DNA from 2 places in the Serinicoccus shuyuelongi genome. Region 2 is predicted to be linked to the other one. Evidence: predicted binding sites of a transcription regulator. Region 2 holds the regulator's gene; the other holds the start of a gene.
What was found. The regulator HspR, encoded in region 2, represses chaperone genes until heat shock. The targets are predictions, from matches to a motif close to AAGTTGAGTCNNNNNGACTCAACTT.
Positions count from the first base shown of each region.

Region 1: the regulator HspR is predicted to act here: its motif matches at 3,704-3,728, upstream of ACI3EY_RS03330 (ATP-dependent Clp protease ATP-binding subunit).

Region 1 is NZ_JBJFZU010000002.1:653,568-663,959, reverse strand. Features, by position in the region: gene ACI3EY_RS03335 (lipid II:glycine glycyltransferase FemX) at 1-1,024, opposite strand, end outside; gene ACI3EY_RS03330 (ATP-dependent Clp protease ATP-binding subunit) at 1,141-3,666, opposite strand; gene ACI3EY_RS03325 (hypothetical protein) at 3,803-4,000, opposite strand; gene ACI3EY_RS03320 (hypothetical protein) at 4,490-5,110, shown strand; gene ku (non-homologous end joining protein Ku) at 5,120-6,034, opposite strand; gene ACI3EY_RS03310 (ATP-dependent DNA ligase) at 6,053-7,036, shown strand; gene ligD (non-homologous end-joining DNA ligase) at 7,033-7,878, shown strand; gene ACI3EY_RS03300 (histone-like nucleoid-structuring protein Lsr2) at 7,948-8,280, opposite strand; gene ACI3EY_RS03295 (hypothetical protein) at 8,454-8,681, opposite strand; gene lysS (lysine--tRNA ligase) at 8,681-10,183, opposite strand; gene ACI3EY_RS03285 (methylated-DNA--[protein]-cysteine S-methyltransferase) at 10,204-10,392, opposite strand, start outside.
Region 2 is NZ_JBJFZU010000002.1:503,646-514,037, forward strand. Features, by position in the region: gene ACI3EY_RS02605 (hypothetical protein) at 82-495, shown strand; gene ACI3EY_RS02610 (glucose-1-phosphate adenylyltransferase family protein) at 540-1,784, shown strand; gene dnaK (molecular chaperone DnaK) at 1,983-3,881, shown strand; gene ACI3EY_RS02620 (nucleotide exchange factor GrpE) at 3,878-4,609, shown strand; gene ACI3EY_RS02625 (DnaJ C-terminal domain-containing protein) at 4,743-5,816, shown strand; gene ACI3EY_RS02630 (heat shock protein transcriptional repressor HspR) at 5,823-6,254, shown strand; gene ACI3EY_RS02635 (ABC transporter permease) at 6,377-7,219, opposite strand; gene ACI3EY_RS02640 (ABC transporter ATP-binding protein) at 7,216-8,109, opposite strand; gene ACI3EY_RS02645 (sensor histidine kinase) at 8,272-9,552, shown strand; gene ACI3EY_RS02650 (response regulator transcription factor) at 9,537-10,220, shown strand; gene ACI3EY_RS02655 (hypothetical protein) at 10,343-10,392, opposite strand, start outside.

The sequences.
Region 1 (10,392 bases), 150 kb from region 2:
TGAGCCGCCGGTAGACAGGCATCCCCACCCGGTCCCACACCGCGAAGACGCGCGGCTTGAGCACCAGCTGCATGGTCCCCACCTGGTCGACGATGGGCGCGAACGCGGTCTTGAACTGCACCAGCGGGTGCAGCTTGTGCGACTCGTCCTCGGCCGACCAGCTGGGTGGCGCGCCGTACATGTCGTAGGTGGTGACGCCGTGCTCCTTGCACCAGCGCATGGCCTCCCACTGCACCCGGTACTGCAGCCCGTTGGAGTCCCGCGTGCGCCGTGAGCCGCCGTCCTTGTAGTACCCGAGCTCACCGCGGTGGATGACGAACGCGCCGGCCTCCGGCTCGGCTCCTTCCGCCGGGCTGGCCAGCACGAAGTGCCCCTGACCGGCGTCGATGTAGCGGCGCCACAGCCCCTGGTGGTACTCCTGGCTGCGGTGCTCGACCCCGGCCCGCCCCATCGTCTCGTCGAACAGGCTCCACATCAGCGCGAAGGCCTCGTCGTCGGTGCGGTGCTCGATCACCGCGTCGGCGGTCTTGCGGATGTGCCGGCGGGCGCGCTGCCGGAACCCGGCGAGGATGTCCTCCTCCTCGGGGCGCAGGTCCACCAGCACCGTGTGCTGGCCCTGCTGCAGGTCGGGCATCGGGCGCATCCCGGGCACCGCGGCGATCAGCCGCTCGCGGTCCTCGGGCCCCTGCGCCGGGACCGAGGGCTCCAGCACCACGGCGAAGGGTCGGCCGACGGGCGGCGTGCGCAGGTCCTCGGCGCAGGCGCGGGCGTGGTCGGCGTCGGCGACCCGGGGCCCCATCGGGCAGTACCAGAGCTCGCCGAACGGGGGCACCCGCCGGTAGAGGTAGAGCGCGTGGACGGGCTCCTGCCCGGGGTGCTCGTGCACCAGCCGGCGTGCCTTCCAGACCGGCGCCTTGAGGTCCGCGTAGCTGTCCAGCTGGTACAGCTCCGGACCGCCCGGGTTGGCCCAGACCAGGTCGTCCCATCGGGCCCGCTCGTCCGGGGTGGCCTCGCGCAACGTCATACCGCCAGCCTAACGGCGACCGGCCCGCCCACCGGACACGAGAGAGGACCCCGGGCGGGGTGCGACGCGTCCTGCGTCGTGCCCCGCCCGAGGTCCTCAGGAGGTATGCGCCGGGCTCAGCCCGCCTGCTCCTCGACCGGCACGGTGTCCGGCACCTCGGCGGGCTTGTCCTGCCCGCTGAAGGTGAAGACCTTGTCCCGGGTCTTGCCGTCGCCGACGGTGTCCTCGACGTCGACCAGGACGATCTGGCCGGCGCGGATCTCGCCGAAGAGGATCTTCTCGGACAGCTGGTCCTCGATCTCCCGCTGGATCGCGCGGCGCAGCGGCCTGGCGCCCAGCACCGGGTCGTAGCCGCGCTTGGCCAGCAGCTCCTTGGCCGAGGACGTGAGCTCCAGGGCCATGTCCTTGTCCTTGAGCCGGTCGTCCAGACGGGCGACCATGAGGTCCACGATCTGGACGATCTCGGCCTGGCTGAGCTGCGGGAAGACGATGGTGTCGTCCACCCGGTTGAGGAACTCGGGACGGAAGTGCTGCTTGAGCTCGTCCGTGACCTTGTTCTTCATCCGGTCGTAGGAGCTCTGGGTGTCCGGTCCGGCCGAGAAGCCGAGCGAGACGCCCTTCGCGATGTCCCGGGTGCCCAGGTTGGTGGTCATGATGATGACGGTGTTCTTGAAGTCGACCACCCGGCCCTGGGAGTCGGTCAGGCGACCGTCCTCCAGGATCTGCAGCAGGCTGTTGAAGATGTCCGGGTGCGCCTTCTCGATCTCGTCGAAGAGCACGACCGAGAACGGCTTGCGCCGCACCTTCTCGGTGAGCTGGCCGCCCTCCTCGTAGCCGACGTAGCCGGGGGGCGAGCCGAACATCCGGGAGACGGTGTGCTTCTCGGAGTACTCCGACATGTCGAGCGTGATGAGGCTGTCCTCGTCACCGAAGAGGAACTCGGCGAGCGCCTTGGCCAGCTCGGTCTTGCCGACACCCGTGGGGCCGGCGAAGATGAACGAGCCACCGGGACGACGCGGGTCCTTCAGACCGGCGCGGGTGCGGCGGATCGCCTGGGACAGACCCTTGATGGCGTCGTCCATGCCGATGATCCGCTTGTGCAGCTCCTGCTCCATGTTGAGCAGCCGCGAGGACTCCTCCTCGGTGAGCTTGAAGACGGGGATGCCGGTGGACGCGGCGAGGACCTCGGCGATCAGCTCCTCGTCGACCTCGGCGACGACGTCCATGTCACCGTTCTTCCACTCCTTCTCCCGCTCGGCGCGCGCCTGGGTGAGCTTGTGCTCCTCGTCGCGCAGCCGGGCCGCCTTCTCGAAGTCCTGCGCGTCGATCGCGGACTCCTTCTCCCGCCGTGCGTGGGCGATCTTGTCGTCGAAGTCGCGCAGGTCCGGCGGCGCCGTCATCCGACGGATCCGCAACCGGGCCCCGGCCTCGTCGATCAGGTCGATCGCCTTGTCCGGCAGGAAGCGGTCGTTGATGTAGCGGTCGGCCATGTTCGCCGCGGCGACGAGGGCGGCGTCGGTGATGGTCACCCGGTGGTGCGCCTCGTAGCGGTCGCGCAGACCCTTGAGGATCTCGATCGCGTGCTTCAGGGTCGGCTCTGCCACCTGGATCGGCTGGAAGCGGCGCTCGAGCGCGGCGTCCTTCTCGATGTGCTTGCGGTACTCGTCCAGGGTGGTCGCGCCGATGGTCTGCAGCTCGCCACGGGCCAGCATCGGCTTGAGGATGCTGGCGGCGTCGATCGCGCCCTCCGCGGCACCCGCACCGACGAGGGTGTGGATCTCGTCGATGAACAGGATGATGTCGCCGCGGGTGCGGATCTCCTTGAGCACCTTCTTCAGGCGCTCCTCGAAGTCACCGCGGTAGCGGGAACCGGCGACCAGCGCGCCGAGGTCCAGCGTGTAGAGCTGCTTCTCCTTCAGCGTCTCCGGCACGTCTCCCCGGACGATGTCCTGGGCCAGGCCCTCGACGACGGCGGTCTTGCCGACGCCGGGCTCACCGATCAGCACCGGGTTGTTCTTGGTGCGCCGGGAGAGCACCTGCATGACCCGCTCGATCTCGGACTGACGACCGATGACCGGGTCGAGCTTGCCCTCGCGGGCGGCCTGGGTCAGGTTGCGGCCGAACTGGTCGAGCACCAGCGAGCCGGCCTGCTGGCCCTCCTGCTGGCTGCCGGCGCCGACACCGGCGGACGCGGTCTCCTTGCCCTGGTAGCCGGAGAGCAGCGTGATGACCTGCTGGCGGACCCGGTTGAGGTCGGCGCCGAGCTTGACCAGCACCTGGGCGGCCACGCCCTCACCCTCACGGATCAGGCCGAGCAGCAGGTGCTCGGTGCCGATGTAGTTGTGGCCCAGCTGCAGACCCTCGCGCAGCGAGAGCTCCAGCACCTTCTTGGCCCGGGGCGTGAACGGGATGTGCCCCGTCGGGCTCTGCTGGCCCTGGCCGATGATCTCCTGCACCTGCTGGCGCACTGCGTCCAACGAGATGTCGAGCGACTCCAGCGCCTTGGCTGCTACGCCCTCACCCTCATGGATCAGGCCCAGCAGCAGGTGCTCGGTGCCGATGTAGTTGTGGTTCAGCATGCGCGCCTCTTCCTGCGCGAGCACCACCACTCGTCGAGCCCGGTCGGTAAACCGTTCGAACATGCGATTCTCCTCCACTGTGGGTGCCTGGCTCCCACTCTACGTGCGTCTGCTCTGCTCAACGCCGTCCTGCGCCATCGATGTTCCCTGTTCGCCCCGGGCGCAATACGGCCCATGCCTCCAGGTATGCGCCCGCCCCTCACCGCAGGCGGGCGAGCACCGGCGGTGGGGCGGGCACCCGCTCACCGTCCTGGGCGCGGACCCAGGACCGCAGTGCCCAGCGGACGAAGTCCGGCTGCAGCATCACGTCCTCCCAGGTGAAGCGGAGCACCGTCCAGCCGAAGACCACCATCTCGGTGTACCGCCGGACGTCTTCCGCCCGCCCGTCCGCCGCCATGGCCACCCGCCTCGCCTGCCGTGCGCCTCACCTCCGGCCGTTCTGGCTCGTGCTTGACCGGCCAACCGTGGTGGACCGCGGCGCTGCGGTGGGCCAGGACCGCGCTCATCCGGTGCGCGGCAGCGGCGTGCGTCCTGCACGAGGCCAGTCGGTAGCGACCGCGGCGTCCCCGCACCAGGCGGCCGTCCCGGACGGCTACGGCCAGCGCCCGCCAGCTGACCACCGCGCGCCGCAGCTGTCGCGTCGTCGCCGCACCGCCGCGCTGGGCGACGAGCGTGGTGGGGTTCGGTGCGGGCATACCCCAGGGTGGCCCGATGGGGTACGGCCTCGCGGGGCTCGTCCACAGGGCGCCTCCCCGGAGGCCACACCCAGGAGGTGAGGACCGACGGGCGCCACGGGCATACCGGCACCAGAGGTGCGGGAGCCACGTCCGTGGTGCCCGTCCGGCGCCTCCGGTATGCCCTCAGCCCCCCGATCTACCATGCCGCCATGCGCACCCGCACCCTCTCCTCGTTCGCCCTCGTCGCCCTCCTCGCCACCGCCGGCTGCACGTCCGGGTCGGAGCCGGCGGACGACCGGACCGAGGAGCAGACGTCCGAGCAGGCCGCGGCGACCGACGGGTCGGGCATGGACGGGTGGCTCTGCGACGACATCAGCCCGGCCTCGCTGGAGACCCTCGCCGGTGGCGAGCTCACCGACCCGACCGAGGTGCAGGTCCAGGACGACGACGAGGCCTGGGTCTGCGAGGCGCGGGACGGGCAGACCCCGCTGGCGCGGGTCACGCTGCGGGTCGGCGAGGAGGCCCGTGACGAGGCCCGCGAGCGGGTGGAGCAGACGGAGGGCGTCGAGCCGGGCCCCGAGTACCTCGGGGAGTCGTACACCTCCCCGGCGCTGGTGGTCGGACTCACGCTGTGCCGGGTGACGGAGGGCGGACCCGACGACCACCAGCCCTACGTGATGCTCGCCGAGTCGCTCGTCGACTCCGAGGAGGACCTGAGCGAGCCCCTGCGCTCCACCCTGGCCCAGCTGGCCGGCGGCCTGGACCAGCGGTACGGGTGCAGCCCGACGATGGCCCGCAGCGACGCGGCCGAGGCCACCGAGGCCCCCTGAGGTCGGCGCTCAGCCCGCCTTCTTGGCGGCCGGTTTCCGGGCCGGTGCCTTCTTCTTGGCGCCCGAGGACTTCGCGCCTGCGCCCTTCTCGTCCTTCTCGTCGTCGTCCTCGGACGCCTTCCGGCTCCGGCCGGCACCGGCCCGGTCCACCGAGCGCTGCAGCGCGGCGAGCAGATCGACCACCTCGCCCGAGTCCGCCTCCTCCGGCTGGTCCGGGCTCTCGGTGACGTCGCCGCCCTTGATCTTCTTCTCGACCAGGGCGTCGACGGCCTCCTTGAAGTCGTCGACGTGCCCCTCGGGCTGGAAGTCGCCGGACATGGAGTCGACGAGCATCCTGGCCATCTTCACCTCGGCCTCCTTGGGCTCGCTCACCTCGTCCAGGTGGTCGAGCTGGCCGGCGTCCCGGATCTCGTCCGGCCACAGCAGGGTCTGCAGGATGATGGCACCCGCACTGTCGTCCCCCGCGACCCGGAGCACCGCCATCGTCATCCGGCTGCGCACCGAGACCGTCACCACGGCCACCCGGTCCGACTCCCGCAACGCCTCGCGCAGCAGCCCGTAGGCCTTGGCACCCATGGCGTCCGGCTCGAGGAAGTAGGCCTTGTCGTAGAGGATCGGGTCGATCTGCTCCCGCGGCACGAAGGACTCGACCGTGATCTCTTTGTTGCTGCGGTGCGGCAGGCTCGCCAGGTCCTCGTCGGTGAGCACGACGGTCTTGCCGTCCTCCGTCTCGTAGGCCTTGGCGATGTCCTTGTAGGCCACCTCCTCCCCGTCGGCCTGCGCGACCCTCTTGTACCGGATGCGGCTGCCGTCGGAGCTGCGCACCTGGTGGAAGCTGATGTCGTGGTTCTCGGTCGCGGAGTAGAGCCGCACGGGCACGTTCACCAGCCCGAACGACACGGCACCCTTCCAGATCGCTCTCACACGCACCAGGATGGACCCATGCGCCCCATGCTCGCCACCCCAGGGGACGTCGTGCCCGGTCCCCCGTCCGGACCTGCCTGGGCGCACGAGATCAAATGGGACGGCATCCGGCTGCTCGCCGACGTCCGCGAGGGGCGGTTGCGGCTGCTCACCCGCGGTGAGCGGGACATCGCGGTCGCCTTCCCCGAGCTGACCGCCCTGGCCACGGTCGCGGAGGACCTGCTGCTCGACGGCGAGGCGGTGACCATGGTCGGCGGCCGTCCCTCGTTCGCGCACGTGGTGGACCGGGTGCACACCACCACCGACGCCGCCGCCCAGCGGCTGGCCGCCACCCGGCCGGCGACCTACCTCGCCTTCGACCTGCTCCGGCTCGACGGCCTGGACCTGACCCCGCTGCCGTGGAGCGCCCGGAGGGAGGCCCTGGAGCGTGTCCTGGGCGATATCCCGCACACCCAGCTCTCACCGGTCTACGAGGACGGCGCCCAGCTGCTCGCCGTCACCCGCGACCAGCAGCTGGAGGGGGTGCTGAGCAAGCGGCGCAGCTCCCCCTACCGGCCTGGGCAGCGCAGCCGCGACTGGCTGAAGTTCCCGCACCGGCTGCGGTGCTCCGTGGTGGTCGGGGGGTGGCGCCCCGAGACCGGACGCGTCACCCGGTTAGGGGCGGTGCACGTGGGTCTGCCGGTGCACGGCCCGGACGGTATACCGCTGCGCGCCGCCGACGGCACGCTGCGGCTGCGCTACCTGGGTCGGGTGGGCAGCGGCCTGGCCGGCCGGGCGGGCGCCTCGCTGCAGGCGCTGCTCGCGCAGGTCGCCCCGGCGGACTACCCGTTCCAGGACGAGATCCCGGCCGCCGAGGCCAGGGGCTCGACCTGGGTCAGCCCCCAGGTGGTGGTCGACGTCGAGTCGTTGGGCCTCAGCACGGCACAGCACCGGCTGCGTCAGCCCTCCTACCAGGGTGTACGCACCGACCTGCTCGCCGAGGACCTGCCGGAGGAGCCATGAGCAGCCAGAACGTGACGGTGGCGGGCCGGGTGCTGAGGGTGAGCAACCTGGACAAGGTGCTCTACCCGGCGACCGGCACCACCAAGGGCGAGGTGCTCACCCACTACGTCACCCGGGCGGAGGACATCCTGCCCGAGCTGGCGGACCGTCCGGTGACCCGGATCCGGTGGCCGGAGGGGGTCGGCAGACCCCATTTCTTCGAGAAGAACCTGCCCTCCGGGGCGCCGGACTGGCTGCCGCGGGTGACGGTCCCCACCCCGGGGTCCTCCCGGGGGCATACGCACCTGACCTTCCCGCTGGTCACCGACCTGGCGGACCTGGTGTACCTGGTCAACCTCGGCAGCCTGGAGCTGCACGTGCCGCAGTGGCGGGTGCGCGACGGTGAGCCGCAGCCGCCCGATCGCCTGGTCATCGACCTCGACCCCGGCCCGGGCACCGGGCTGGCGGAGTGCGCCCGGGTGGCGCTGCTGGTCCGGGCCCGGCTGGAGGGTGTGGGGCTGACGGCGCGGGCGGTGACCAGCGGATCCGCCGGCATGCAGCTCTACGCGGGGCTGGAGGGGACCCGCTCCGCCGACGAGGTGAGCGGGGTCGTCCGGAGCATGGCGCAGGCCCTGTCCACGCAGCATCCGGACCTGGTCACGGCCAAGATGGCCAAGTCCGAGCGGCCGGGGAGGATCTTCCTGGACTGGAGCCAGAACAACGCGGCAAAGACCACGATCTGCCCGTGGTCGCTGCGCGGTCGGGACCGCCCACAGGTCGCGCTGCCGCGGCCATGGACCCGGGTGGAGGCTGCCGCCGCCGGCGAGGAGGAGCTCGTCCAGGTCACGCTCGACGAGCTCTGAGGCGCTCCGGGACAGAGCGCGGGGCCGGCACCCTGGTGGATGCCGGCCCCGCGCTCGTCGTCACTCTGGTCAGTTGGCCGCCGCATAGGCGTCCTTGAGCTCCTGCGAGACACGGCCTCGCGAGCTCACCTTGAAGCCGTTCTCACGGCCCCACTCACGGACCTTGGCGAGCTCGTCGCTGCGGTCGTTGGAGCCGTTGGCCCCACGGCGACGGGTCTGGCGACGACCGCCGGAGCGCCGGGCCTGACCGATCCACGGTGCGAAGTCCTCACGTAGCTTCGCAGCGTTCTCGTCATTGAGGTCGATCTCGTAGTGCACGCCGTCGAGAGCGAACTCCACGGATTCGTTCGCCTCCCCGCCATGAACGTCATCCACCAGGATGACCTGCACGCGCTGTGCCATTTTTTCTCCTGAGTCTTGAAGATTGGTGCTCGCTACAGGTTGCGTGCACACGACTAAACAGTACCCCCAACTGAAGCGCAGGGAAACTTCACCGCGCGGCAAAGGTGGTGCCGTGAGGTCAGATCACAGGATGGTATAGCGGAAGTCCCGAGAATCTCTCGAAGAACGCCTGCTCAGCGTGGGGCCTCCGGCGGCACCGCCGACGGTCCGTCGGCCTCGGAACGGCGGGCAGCGGCGGCCTCGGCGGCGGCCTCCGCGCGGTCCGCCTCGCGCAGGGCGGCCCGCTCGCGCCGGTCACCTTCCACCATGTGCTTGATGACCACGTAGAACAGGTAGAGCAATCCGATCGAGGGCAGCAGTGCCGCCAGGATCATCCAGCCCTCGTGCAGGAAGGAGGACATCACGACTCCGGCTTGAGGAACGGAAAGAGGATCGTCTCGCGGATGCCCGTGCCGGTGAGCAGCATGAGCACCCGGTCCAGGCCCAAACCCAGACCCCCCATGGGCGGCGCGGCATACTCCAGCGCCCGCAGGAAGTCCTCGTCCAGCTGCATCGCGTCGGGGTCACCACCGGCCGCGAGCAGCGACTGCTCGGTGAGCCGTGCGCGCTGGATCTCGGGGTCGACCAGCTCGGAGAACGCGGTGCCGCGTTCCACCCCACCGATGATCAGGTCCCAGGCCTCGACCAGGCCCTCGGTCGTGCGGTGCGGGCGAGCGAGCGGCTGGGCGATCGCGGGGTAGTCGCAGACGAAGGTGGGCTGCACGAGGGTCGGCTCCACGACGTCCCCGAAGATCTCCAGGGCGATCTTGTCGGCGCCCCAGCCGGGATCGACGGCGACGCCGTGCTCGTCTGCCAGGGCCCGCAGCTCCTGCGTCGAGGAGGTGACGGTGACGCTCCGGCCCACCGCGTCGGAGAGCCCGTCGTAGAAGGGCAGCCACGCCCACTCCGCGTCCAGGTCGACGGTCCCGGCCGGCGTCTCGATCGAGCGGGAGCCGATCTCGTCGGCGGCGGCCAGGATCATCCGCCGCATGAGGTCGGCCATCGTGAACTGGTCACCGTGCGCCTGGTAGCACTCCAGCATGGTGAACTCCGGGGAGTGCGTGGAGTCGATCCCCTCGTTGCGGAAGATCCGACCGATCTCGTAGACCCGGTCGACCCCACCGACGACGGCACGCTTGAGGTAGAGCTCGAGCGCGATCCGCAGCGTCATCGGCAGGTCGAAGGCGTTGAGGTGGGTGCGGAACGGGCGGGCGGTGGCCCCGCCGTGGATGCTCTGCAGCACCGGGGTCTCCACCTCGACGTACTCGTCGTCCTCGAGCACCCGGCGGACGGCACGGGTCATCGCCGCCCGGTCGAGCACCATCTGCCGGGCCTCGTCGCGGACGATGAGGTCCACGTACCGCTGCCGCACCCGTTGCTCCTCGGACAGGTCCTTGTGCAGGACCGGGAGCGGCCGCAGCGCCTTGGACGCCATTCGCCACCCGGTGGCCATCACCGAGAGCTCGCCCCGACGCGAGCTGATCACCCGCCCCTCGACGAAGACGTGGTCGCCCAGGTCGACCCAGGCCTTCCACCGGGCGAGTGCCTCCTCACCGACCTCGGCCAGCGAGATCATCGCCTGCAGCCGGGTGCCGTCCCCGGCCTGCAGGCTCGCGAAGCAGAGCTTGCCGGTGTTGCGGACGAAGACGACCCGCCCGGAGACCCCGACCACGTCCTGGGTCTCCTCCCCGGTCTCCAGGTGGGCCCACTGCTGACGCACCTGCGCGAGCCCGTGGGTCACCGGGACCTGCACCGGGTAGGGGTCGACACCGGCGTCGAGCATCGCCTGCCGCTTGCCGCGGCGTACCGCGATCTGCTCGGGCAGGTCGGTGTCAGGGGCGGTGTCCGGGGCGGGCTCAGTCACGGTCCCAGCGTAGTGCCGCCTCAGAACAGGGCAGCGCCGGCCACCCGTCGCTCCAGGTCGAGCAGGGTCTGTTTGCGCTGCACCCCTCCCCCGTACCCGGTGATCGCCCCACCGGTGGCGATCACCCGGTGGCAGGGCACCACCACGGAGATGGGGTTGCGTCCGTTCGCGAGGCCCACGGCCCGGGCCGCACCGGGCTGGCCGATCGC
Region 2 (10,392 bases):
CCCAGAAAGATTCCTGATACCCACATTCCGGGGCGACATGGTCGATACTGCGGTGGACCCATTCCGGCAGGAGGACGTGTCATGACAGCGGAGCAGAGACGTGCCCGACCCGGGCGGGCAGCGACCTTCTTCCTCGCCCTCCTGCTCGGCGCCGCCATCTGGGGTGCCTGGCTCGGGTGGGACCGGCAGTACTACCTCGACCCCGGCTCCGGCACGATGCAGGGCCCGTACCGCCCGGCCCAGGTCGTCGGCTGCGGCCTCACCTTCCTCCTGGTGACGGCCGCGCTCGCCTCCCGCTGGCGCCCGGTCGCGGTGGCGCTCGGGACCACCGCGGGCTTCTGGCTCGTCTGGACCGTGGACGCCGCGTCGCAGGATCCGACCGGGCTGTTCCTCGTCGGGTCGATGATGCTGATGGTCGGGCTGGTGTCGGGCAGCGCCCTCGCCGCCCTCGTCGGGTATGCACTAGGCTCGCGCGCAGACCGACGGCCCGGCTGACGTCCGGACGGACGCGGGGGCGGGTCCCGGCATACACTCACCGCGTGTCGACACTGCCCGTGGGGCTACGGACGCTGGCGATCGTCCAGGCGGGCGGGGCCGGGAGCCGGATGGACGTGCTCACCCGTGAGCGGGCCAAGCCGGCGCTGCCGTTCGCCGGCACGCACGCGCTGGTCGACTTCCCGCTGTCCACGCTGGCCGCCAGCGGTGTCGCGGACGTGTGGGTGGCGGTGCAGTACCAGTCCAGCACCCTCGACACCTACCTCGCCGGGGGAAGACCGTGGGACCTGGACCGCACCCACGGCGGTTTCCGCCGGCTCACCCCGGAGCAGGGGTCCGGCCCGGCCGAGGAGGACGGCTTCAGCCACGGCAACGCCGACGGGCTGTTCCGGCTGCGCGAGGAGATCCTGGCCTTCGACCCGGACGTGCTGCTGGTGCTCTCCGCCGACCACGTGTTCTCCGCCGACCTGCGACCGATGGTCAGCCGGCACCTGGAGCGGGGGGCCGAGTGCACGATGCTGACCGCCGAGATCGGCGTGCAGGAGGCCGCGCACAACATGGTCGTGCACACCCGCGCCGACGGCAGGGTGTCGCGGGTGGACTACAAGCCGGGCTCGACCGGCACCGGCACCGTCGCCGTGGAGATCTTCCTCTACGACCCCGCGGTGCTCGTCGCCGAGCTCGAGCGGCTGCGCGCCGACCTGCACCGGGACGACGGGGACGGCGAGGACACCGGTCTGGGCGACTTCGGCGAGCACCTGGTGCCGGCACTCGTGCAGCGCGGCCAGGTGTATGCCGACCCCCTCCCCGGCTACTGGAAGGACGTCGGGCGACCCCAGGCCTACCTGCAGGCGCACCGGGACCTGCTGACCGGGCGGGTCGACGTCTTCGACCACCCGGGCCGGCCCGTGCTGGGCCCGGGCGTCCCCGACCCGCCCGCCTGGTGCGGCGACGAGGCTCAGGTCGCCGGGTCGATGCTGGCACCGGGCAGCCGGGTCCGGGGGACCGTGCGCCGCAGCGTCCTCGGCCCTCGGGTGGAGGTGCAGGCCGGGGCCGTCGTCGAGGACAGCGTGCTGCTCTCCGACGTCGTCGTCGAGGCCGGTGCGGTGGTGCGCACCGCGGTGCTGGACGAGGGGGTCGTGGTCGGGCGCGGCGCCAGGGTCGGGGAGACGCCCGCCGGCACCCGGCTCAGCGACGAGGCCATCACCCTGGTCGGGCGGGACAGCCACATCTCCCGGGACGCCCGGATCGCCGCCGGCGCGCGGCTGGAGCCGGGCACCACCGCCTGAGCTCCGGCCGAGACCCACCCGATCTCCGCGGGGGGCGCCGACGCAAGGAACAAACCCCCCGCTCGTGTAGTTGAGCGAAGTGAACTCAACTTCACTGAGCGCGGGTTTGACAAGACGCCGCCCAATCAGCAGAGTTGAGTGCAGACGTGTCAACCTCGGCGCACGACGTGCGCATCGACATACCAAGGAGAGCAGTTCATGGGACGTGCAGTCGGAATCGACCTCGGCACCACCAACTCGGCGGTCGCCGTCCTCACCGGAGGCGAGCCGGAGATCATCGCGAACGCCGAGGGTGGCCGCACCACCCCCTCGGTCGTCAGCTTCGCCAAGAACGGTGAGGTCCTGGTCGGTGAGGTCGCCAAGCGGCAGGCCGTCACCAACGTCGACCGCACCATCCGCTCCGTCAAGCGCCACATGGGCACCGACTGGAGCACCAAGATCGACGACAAGGACTACACCCCGCAGGAGATCAGCGCCCGTACGCTGATGAAGCTCAAGCGGGACGCCGAGTCCTACCTCGGTGAGGACGTGACCGACGCGGTCATCACCGTCCCGGCGTACTTCGACGACGCCGAGCGCCAGGCCACCAAGGACGCCGGTGAGATCGCCGGCCTGAACGTGCTGCGCATCGTCAACGAGCCGACCGCCGCGGCGCTCGCCTACGGCCTGGACAAGGGCAAGGAGGACGAGCTCATCCTCGTCTTCGACCTCGGTGGCGGTACCTTTGACGTGTCCCTGCTCGAGGTGGGCAAGGACGCCGACGACGGCTTCGCGACCATTCAGGTCAAGGCCACCCACGGTGACAACAAGCTCGGTGGTGACGACTGGGACCAGCGCGTCATCGACCACCTGGTCACCACGGTCAAGAACCAGACCGGTGTCGACCTGAGCAGCGACAAGATCGCCCTGCAGCGTCTCAAGGACGCCGCGGAGCAGGCCAAGAAGGAGCTCAGCTCCGGATCGAGCACCTCGATCAACCTGCAGTACCTGTCGATGGGCGAGAACGGCCCGATCCACCTGGACGAGACCCTCACCCGTGCCCAGTTCGAGCAGATGACCTCGGACCTGCTGGAGCGCACCAAGGCTCCCTTCGAGCAGGTCATCAAGGACGCCGGCATCAAGCTCGACCAGATCGACCACGTGGTCCTGGTCGGTGGCTCCACCCGGATGCCCGCCGTCGTCGAGACCGTCAAGAAGATGACCGGCGGCAAGGACCCCAACAAGGGCGTCAACCCGGACGAGGTCGTCGCCGTCGGCGCCGCGCTGCAGGCCGGTGTCCTCAAGGGCGACCGCAAGGACGTGCTGCTCATCGACGTCACCCCGCTGAGCCTGGGCATCGAGACCCAGGGCGGGATCATGACCCGGCTGATCGAGCGCAACACCGCGATCCCGACCAAGCGCAGCGAGACCTTCACCACCGCCAGCGACAACCAGCCCTCGGTGGGGATCCAGGTCTACCAGGGTGAGCGGGAGATCGCCGCGCACAACAAGTTGCTCGGCAACTTCGAGCTCACCGGCATCGCCCCGGCTCCGCGTGGGGTGCCGCAGATCGAGGTCACCTTCGACATCGACGCCAACGGCATCGTGCACGTCTCCGCCAAGGACCGTGGCACCGGCAAGGAGCAGTCGATGACGATCTCCGGTGGCTCCGCGCTTCCGAAGGACGAGATCGAGCGGATGATCAAGGACGCCGAGGCGCACGCCGAGGAGGACAAGCAACGGCGCGAGGAGACCGAGACCCGCAACTCCGCGGAGCAGCTCGTCTACTCCACCGAGAAGTTCCTCTCCGACTCCGGCGACCAGGTCCCGGCCGAGGCCCGTGGCCCGGTCGACACCGCGCTGACCGACCTCAAGGACGCGCTCAAGCCCGAGAGCGGCGCCTCGCTCGAGGACATCAGCGCCAAGATGGAGACGCTGTCCACCGAGAGCCAGAAGATGGGCTCGGCGATGTATGCCGCGCAGCAGGAGTCCGGTGCGGGTGACGCCGGCGCCCAGCAGGGTGCCGACGGCGAGGCCGGGAACGGCACCGCCGACGCCGGCTCCGACGAGGACGTGGTGGACGCCGAGGTCGTCGACGACGACGAGGAGAAGAAGTGACGGACACCCACGGAACCCCTTCCGAGGGCGGCCCGGACGAGGGCCGTCAGGGCGAGGGCCGCGACGGCGAGAAGGTCGGGCCCGTCATCCGGGACAAGCGACGGATCGACCCGGAGACGGGTGAACGGCGCCAGCCGGAGCCCGAGGCCGCACCCGCCGACGACACCGACGGTGTCGCCGACGGTGCGGTGGCCGACGGCGGGAGCGGCGACGTCACGGCCGGCGGCGAGATGGCTGGCGACACGGCTGCGGACGACCTGACCGGTGTCGCGGACGACCTGCACCCTGACTCCCTGCTGGCCGCGGAGCGGCTGGAGGAGATGCGCCGGATGCAGGCGGAGTTCGTCAACTTCCGCAACCGCACCCAGCGGGAGCGTGAGCTGGACAAGGGCCGCGCGACCGGGGCCGTCGTCGAGTCGCTGCTGCCGGTGCTGGACGACATCCACTCGGCCCGCGAGCACGGCGACCTCACCGAGGGCAGCCCGTTCGCGGCGATCGCCGACAAGCTCGAGCAGGCCCTGGGCCGCTTCGGTGTGGAGCGGGTCGGTGCCGTCGGCGACGTCTTCGACCCGAACGTGCACGAGGCGCTGATGCACCTGCCCGCCGAGCAGGCCCAGCTGCCGGAGGGCACCACGGAGATGACGGTGGTGCAGGTGATGCAGCCCGGTTTCAAGGTCGGCGACCAGGTCGTGCGTGCCGCGCGCGTCGCGGTGGCGGACCCGGGCTGAGACCCGCCGTGCGGCATACCCTGACCGGGCGGGCGTTCTGCAGCGACAGGACGCTCGCCCGGTCGGAGCACAACGCTCGCCCGGTCGAGGACGCGGGCGACACGGGACGACACGAAGGAGGAGGTGAGCACCGATGGTGAACCAGGACTGGTTCGACAAGGACTTCTACGCGATCCTCGGCGTCAGCAAGGACGTCGACGCCAAGGAGCTGAAGAAGACCTACCGCAAGCTGGCGCGGCAGCACCACCCCGACAGCAACCCCGGGGACGCGGCGTCCGAGCAGAGGTTCAAGGACGTCGGTGAGGCCTACGCGGTGCTCTCCGACCCCGAGCAGCGCAAGCAGTACGACGCGGTGCGGCAGATGGGCGGAGGTGCCCGCTTCACCGCGGGTGCCGGCGGCCCGGGCGCCGGCGGCGGCGGCTTCGAGGACGTCTTCGCCCAGATGTTCGGCGGTGCCGGCGGTGGGCAGGGGCAGCGCTTCTCCACCGGCGGACCCGGCGGGGTGGGCGGTGTCGGCGGGGTCGATCTCGAGGACCTGCTGGGCGCCTTCGGTGGCGCCGGCGGTTTCCAGCAGCGCAGCCAGGGCGGACCGCAGGGCTTCCCGGGCGGCTTCCCCGGCGGTGGCGGCTTCACCGGCCGCGGTGGAGGTATGCCGCGCGGCCAGGACGTGCAGGCCGGCACCACCATCGACTTCCGGGCCGCGGCTTCCGGCGACACCGTCACCCTGTCCAAGCCGGACGGCGGGCGGATCACCACCCGCATCCCGGCCGGCGTCAAGGACGGCCAGAAGATCCGGCTGCGCGGCAAGGGGATGCCCGCGCCGATGCAGGGCGCCGAGCCCGGCGACATGTACCTCACGGTCACGGTCACCCCGCACCCCGTGTTCGGGCGTGAGGGCAACCACCTCACGGTGGACCTGCCGGTGACCTTCTCCGAGGCCGCCCTCGGCGCCACCGTGCAGGTGCCGACCCTGGACGGGTCGGTCGTCAAGGTCAAGGTCGCCCCTGGCACCCCCTCCGGGCGGGTGCTGCGGGTCAAGGGCCGGGGCATCGCCACCAAGCAGAGCACCGGCGACCTGCTCGCCAAGGTGCAGGTGGTCGTCCCGCAGCGGCTCTCCGACACCGCCCAGGAGGCGGTCGAGGCGCTGCGCGCCGAGGAGGCCGGCACGGACCCGCGGGCCGAGCTGCTCCAGCGGGCCAGGGCGTGATGACCCGTGGTCGACCGTGAGACACCCGTCTACGTGATCTCGGTCGCGGCCGAGCTGGCCGGTATGCACGCGCAGACCCTGCGCCAGTACGACCGGCTCGGCCTCGTCACACCCTCCCGCACCCGCGGCGGAGGGCGGCGCTACTCCTCCCGCGACATCGACCGGCTGCGGGAGGTGCAGAACCTCTCCGCCGAGGGCGTCAGCCTGGCCGGCATCCAGCGGATCATGGACCTGGAGCTCCAGGTCGAGGGCCTGCGCGACCGTCTCGCGCAGCTGCTCGCCGAGAACGAGCAGCTCCGCGAGACCGGCCAGTCGCGGGTCTTCGCGGCGGACCTCACCGGTGAGGTCGTCGCCCTGCGGGCCGGTCGCCGACCCCGGGGCCGCTCGACCAGCACCGCCCTCGCCCTCTGGCGCCCGCAGGGCTGGCCGCGCGGCTGAGCTCCTGAGCCTGTGCCCCAAGGCGATTGCCGCTCGCCCCCTTACCCCCTGCCCCTTGGGCGCACCGCGGTGGGTACGTGCTGCCAGGACAGCACATACCCACCGCGGTGGCTGGCGAAGGCCTACTTGATCTCGCGCCGGGACACCCGCCACAGGCCGAGGGCCAGCGGCACCACGATCCAGATGAGCGTGGTGACCCCGAGCTGCTGCCATTCCTGGGCGCTGGCGTTGCTCGACTCGGCGAACGGTATGCCGGCCATCGTCGGGTCGATCCAGGCGGCCCGGTCCCGGAGCCAGCCGACCGTCGCGGTGACGATCGAGATGACCACCGGCAGCACGAAGAACGCGGCGATCGCCAACGGCACGTTGAGCAGCAGCGCCCCGAAGGCGACACCCATCAGGATGTAGATCACCTGGATCACGGTGTAGTTGAGCACCAGTGCCCCGGTCACCGCCAGGTCGATGTCGCCACCGGCCACCGAGACCGACAGCACGTGCGCCAGTGCGGCGAGCACGAAGGTCACCGCGAGCACGACGAGTCCCAGGAGCACCGCCGCCAGCGACTTGGCGACCATGACCCGGAGCCGGCGGGGCTCCTGGGTGAAGGTGATCAGGGCCGTGCGCTGGCTCCATTCCGAGGCCGCCGTCAGGATGCCGAGCACCGGCAGCAGCACCGCCTGCGGCAGCACCGCGGTGGTGAGCAGCGCCAGGAACCCGGCCCCGTCCTCCCGGCTGAACCACATGACGAGGCCCATCGCCAGCGCGGTGACCGCGACGATGACGATCAGCAGCCACCGTCCGGCCCGGGTGTCCACGGTCTTGCGCAGCTCGGCGTGCAGCAGCTGGCCGAAGCCCAGCCCGCTACCCAGGGAGCCGGGCGGCTCCTCGCGTGCGCCGGTCGCGTCGGACCTCAGGGAGGCCTGGTCGTCGGCCGTGCCGACGGGGGTGCTGGTCGTGGAGCTCATGCCGCCACCTCTCGTGCGTCGTCCGCGGTCAGGGTCAGGAACATCTCTTCGAGGCCACCGCCGGAGGCACCGAGGCTGGTGATGACCAGGCCCTCGTCCAGGGCGAGCCGGCCGATGGTGGCCGGGTCGGTCTGCGCGCCGAAGCCGCCCCGGGGCAGGGCCACCGGTGACAGGCCGGCCCGCTGCAGCGCGGACTCCAGGGCCGCACGGTCGGTGCCGTCCAAGACGACCCCGCCACGGGAGAGCAGCTCCTCCTTGGTGCCCTGGGACACGATCCGACCGCGGCCGATGAGGACCAGGTCGTCGGCGACCTGCTCGACCTCGCTGAGCAGGTGCGAGCTGAGCAGCACCGTCCCTCCGTCGTCGGCGAAGTCGCGCAGCAACCCGCGCATCCACCGGATGCCCGCCGGGTCGAGGCCGTTGGCCGGCTCGTCGAGGATGAGGACGTGCGGGTCGGCGATCAGCGCGTTCGCCAGGCCCAGCCGTTGGCGCATACCGAGCGAGTAGTCCTTGACCCGCCGCTGCGCCTCCCGCGAGGACAGGCCGACCCGCTCCAGCGCGGCGTCCACCGCCTTGCCGCCGACACCGGTGACGATGGCGCTGAGCAGCAGCGTCTCCCGCCCGGTGCGACCGGCGTGCTGCGCCGAGGCGTCGAGCATGACACCGACGTGACGGGTGGGGTTGGGGAGCGCGCCGTAGGGGCGGCCCAGGATCCGGGCGCTGCCGGAGGTGGCCGGCGTGAGCCCGCACATCATCCGCATCGCGGTCGACTTGCCGGCGCCGTTCGGGCCGAGGAAGCCGGTGACACGACCGGGGGAGGCGGTGAAGGAGATGTCGTCGACGGCGGTGAAGGCGCCGTAGCGCTTGGTCAGGTGCTCGATCTGGATCATGTCACCACCCTCCGTCGCGGGGGCCGTCCCGCACATCGGTCGCCGGTCTGCGGGCGGCTGACCAAGGTCGGCGGCGTGAGGTGTCGGCCCCGACCAAAGTAGGGGCGGACGGCAGACCGACGGCCGGGGACGACCGTGTCCGGTCGCCGTAGGCTCGGTGGGATGCAGCATCCACCGCCACCCCTGACCCGCTGGCAGCAGACCTGGCGGCTGGCGACGGTATGGCTGCTGGGCGGCCTGTTCTGGCTGGCGGTCTTCGCGATCACCCCGGTCGGTCAGGGGGAGCCGACCGACCGGGGCGTCGTGGACGTGCTGCTCCTGCTGGACATCGCCATCGGTCAGCTGGTCGTGGTGCTGGTCGCCTTCCGACGGCGCTGGCCGGTCGGGGTGGCTGTGGCGGTGTCCCTGCTCTCGATCCTGTCCACCTGGTCGGTCCCGGCCGTGATGCTGGCCATACTCTCCCTGGCCACCCGGCGACGCATGCCGCCGCTGGTGGTCGTGCTGATCCTGAACGTGGCGCTCGGGGCGGTCCACGACCGCTGGATCGCGCCCATCCTCTTCCCCGACGACCCGTCGTATGCCTCGGGTCGCGGCTCCCTGCTCTCGCTCGGGCTGACCTCGGTGATCGGGCTGCTGGTCTTCGCGATCGTCGCGCTGATCGGCTGGAACATCGGGGGTCGGCGCGAGCTGGTCAGCAGCTGGCGCGCCCAGGCCGAGACCGCCGACCGTGAGCAGTCCGCCAGGGTGGCGCAGGCCCGGCTGGCCGAGCGGGCCCGGATCGCCCGGGAGATGCACGACGTGATGGGGCACCGGCTCTCCCTGGTCGCGATGCACGCGGGGGCGTTGGCGCACCGCCCCGACCTGACCGAAGCGGAACGGACGCAGAGCGCCGAGATCGTCAGGGACGGCGCCCATCAGGCGTTGGAGGAGCTGCGGGTGGTGCTCGGGGTGCTGCGCGCCGAGGACGAGGGGAGCGGCGGGGCCGCAGCGAGCGGGACGGCCGGCGGGACCACGGACGGTGCGGCGGGGCGGGCCGTCGAGGCCCCGCAGCCCGCGTTCACCGACATCCCGTCGCTGGTGGCGGAGGTGACCAGCAGCGGGCAGCAGGTGCAGCTGGAAGCAGCGCCCGACCTGTGGGCCCGGTCGGTGGAGCTCCCGGGACCGGTGGGACGGCACGCCTACCGGGTGGTGCAGGAGGCGCTGACCAACGCCCGCCGGCACGCACCCGGGACTCGGGTGCAGGTGGAGCTGGCCGGGGGGCCGCAGGCGGGCCTGCGCGTGCTGGTCCGGAACCCGGTCGTCTCGACCGTGCCCGCGACCGGGCAGGGCTTGGGCCTCCCCGGGATGGCCGAGCGGGTGACGCTGGCCGGGGGGACCTTCGAGGCCGGGGTGGTCGGCGGCGACTTCGCCGTGCGAGTGTGGCTGCCGTGGCGGACGACGTGAACGGGGCGGCAGTCCCCCGGGTGGTGCTGGTCGACGACGACCCGCTGGTCCGGGCGGGCCTGCGGATGCTGCTCGGTGGACCGGACGGGGTGGAGGTGGTCGGCGAGGGGGACGACGGTGATCGGGTGGTCGAGCTCGTGGCCCGGCACCGGCCGGACGTCGTGCTGATGGACGTGCGGATGAGCCGGGTCGACGGGTTGACGGCGACCCGGGAGGTGCTGCGGCGCTGGCCGGAGACCAAGATCCTGGTGCTCACGACCTTCGACGCCGACGAGCTGGTGCTGGAGGCGCTCCGCGCGGGGGCCCGGGGCTTCGTGCTCAAGGACACCCCGCCGCAGCGGCTCGTCGCCGCGGTCCACGAGGTGGCCTCCGGTGACCACGCCCTCTCCCCGTCGGTGGCCTCGCTGCTGGTGCGCGAGGTGGCCGGTGGCGCGCGGGCTGCCTCGGACGACCGGGGAGCCAGGGCACGGGCCTCGCTGGATCTGCTGACCGAGCGTGAGGTCGAGGTGGCCCGGGCGGTGGCCCGGGGCGGCTCCAACGCCGAGATCAGCCGCGAGCTCTACCTGGGCATCCCCACCGTCAAGGCGCACGTCTCGAGCATCCTGGCCAAGCTCGACCTGACCAACCGGGTGCAGGTCGCCCTGGTGGTCCACGACGCCGAGCGCTGAGGCATACCTCGCCCCTTGCCCCTTGCCTGCCACCCGAGTGCGGTCACCCTAGCCGGACCTTCATCACGCTTTAGGGCGATGAAGGTCCCTCTAGCGTGACCGCACGCCGAGGAGGACGCGGCTCAGGCGCCACGCCGTTCGGAAGCCAGGGCTGCCTCGACCATGGCCCGGA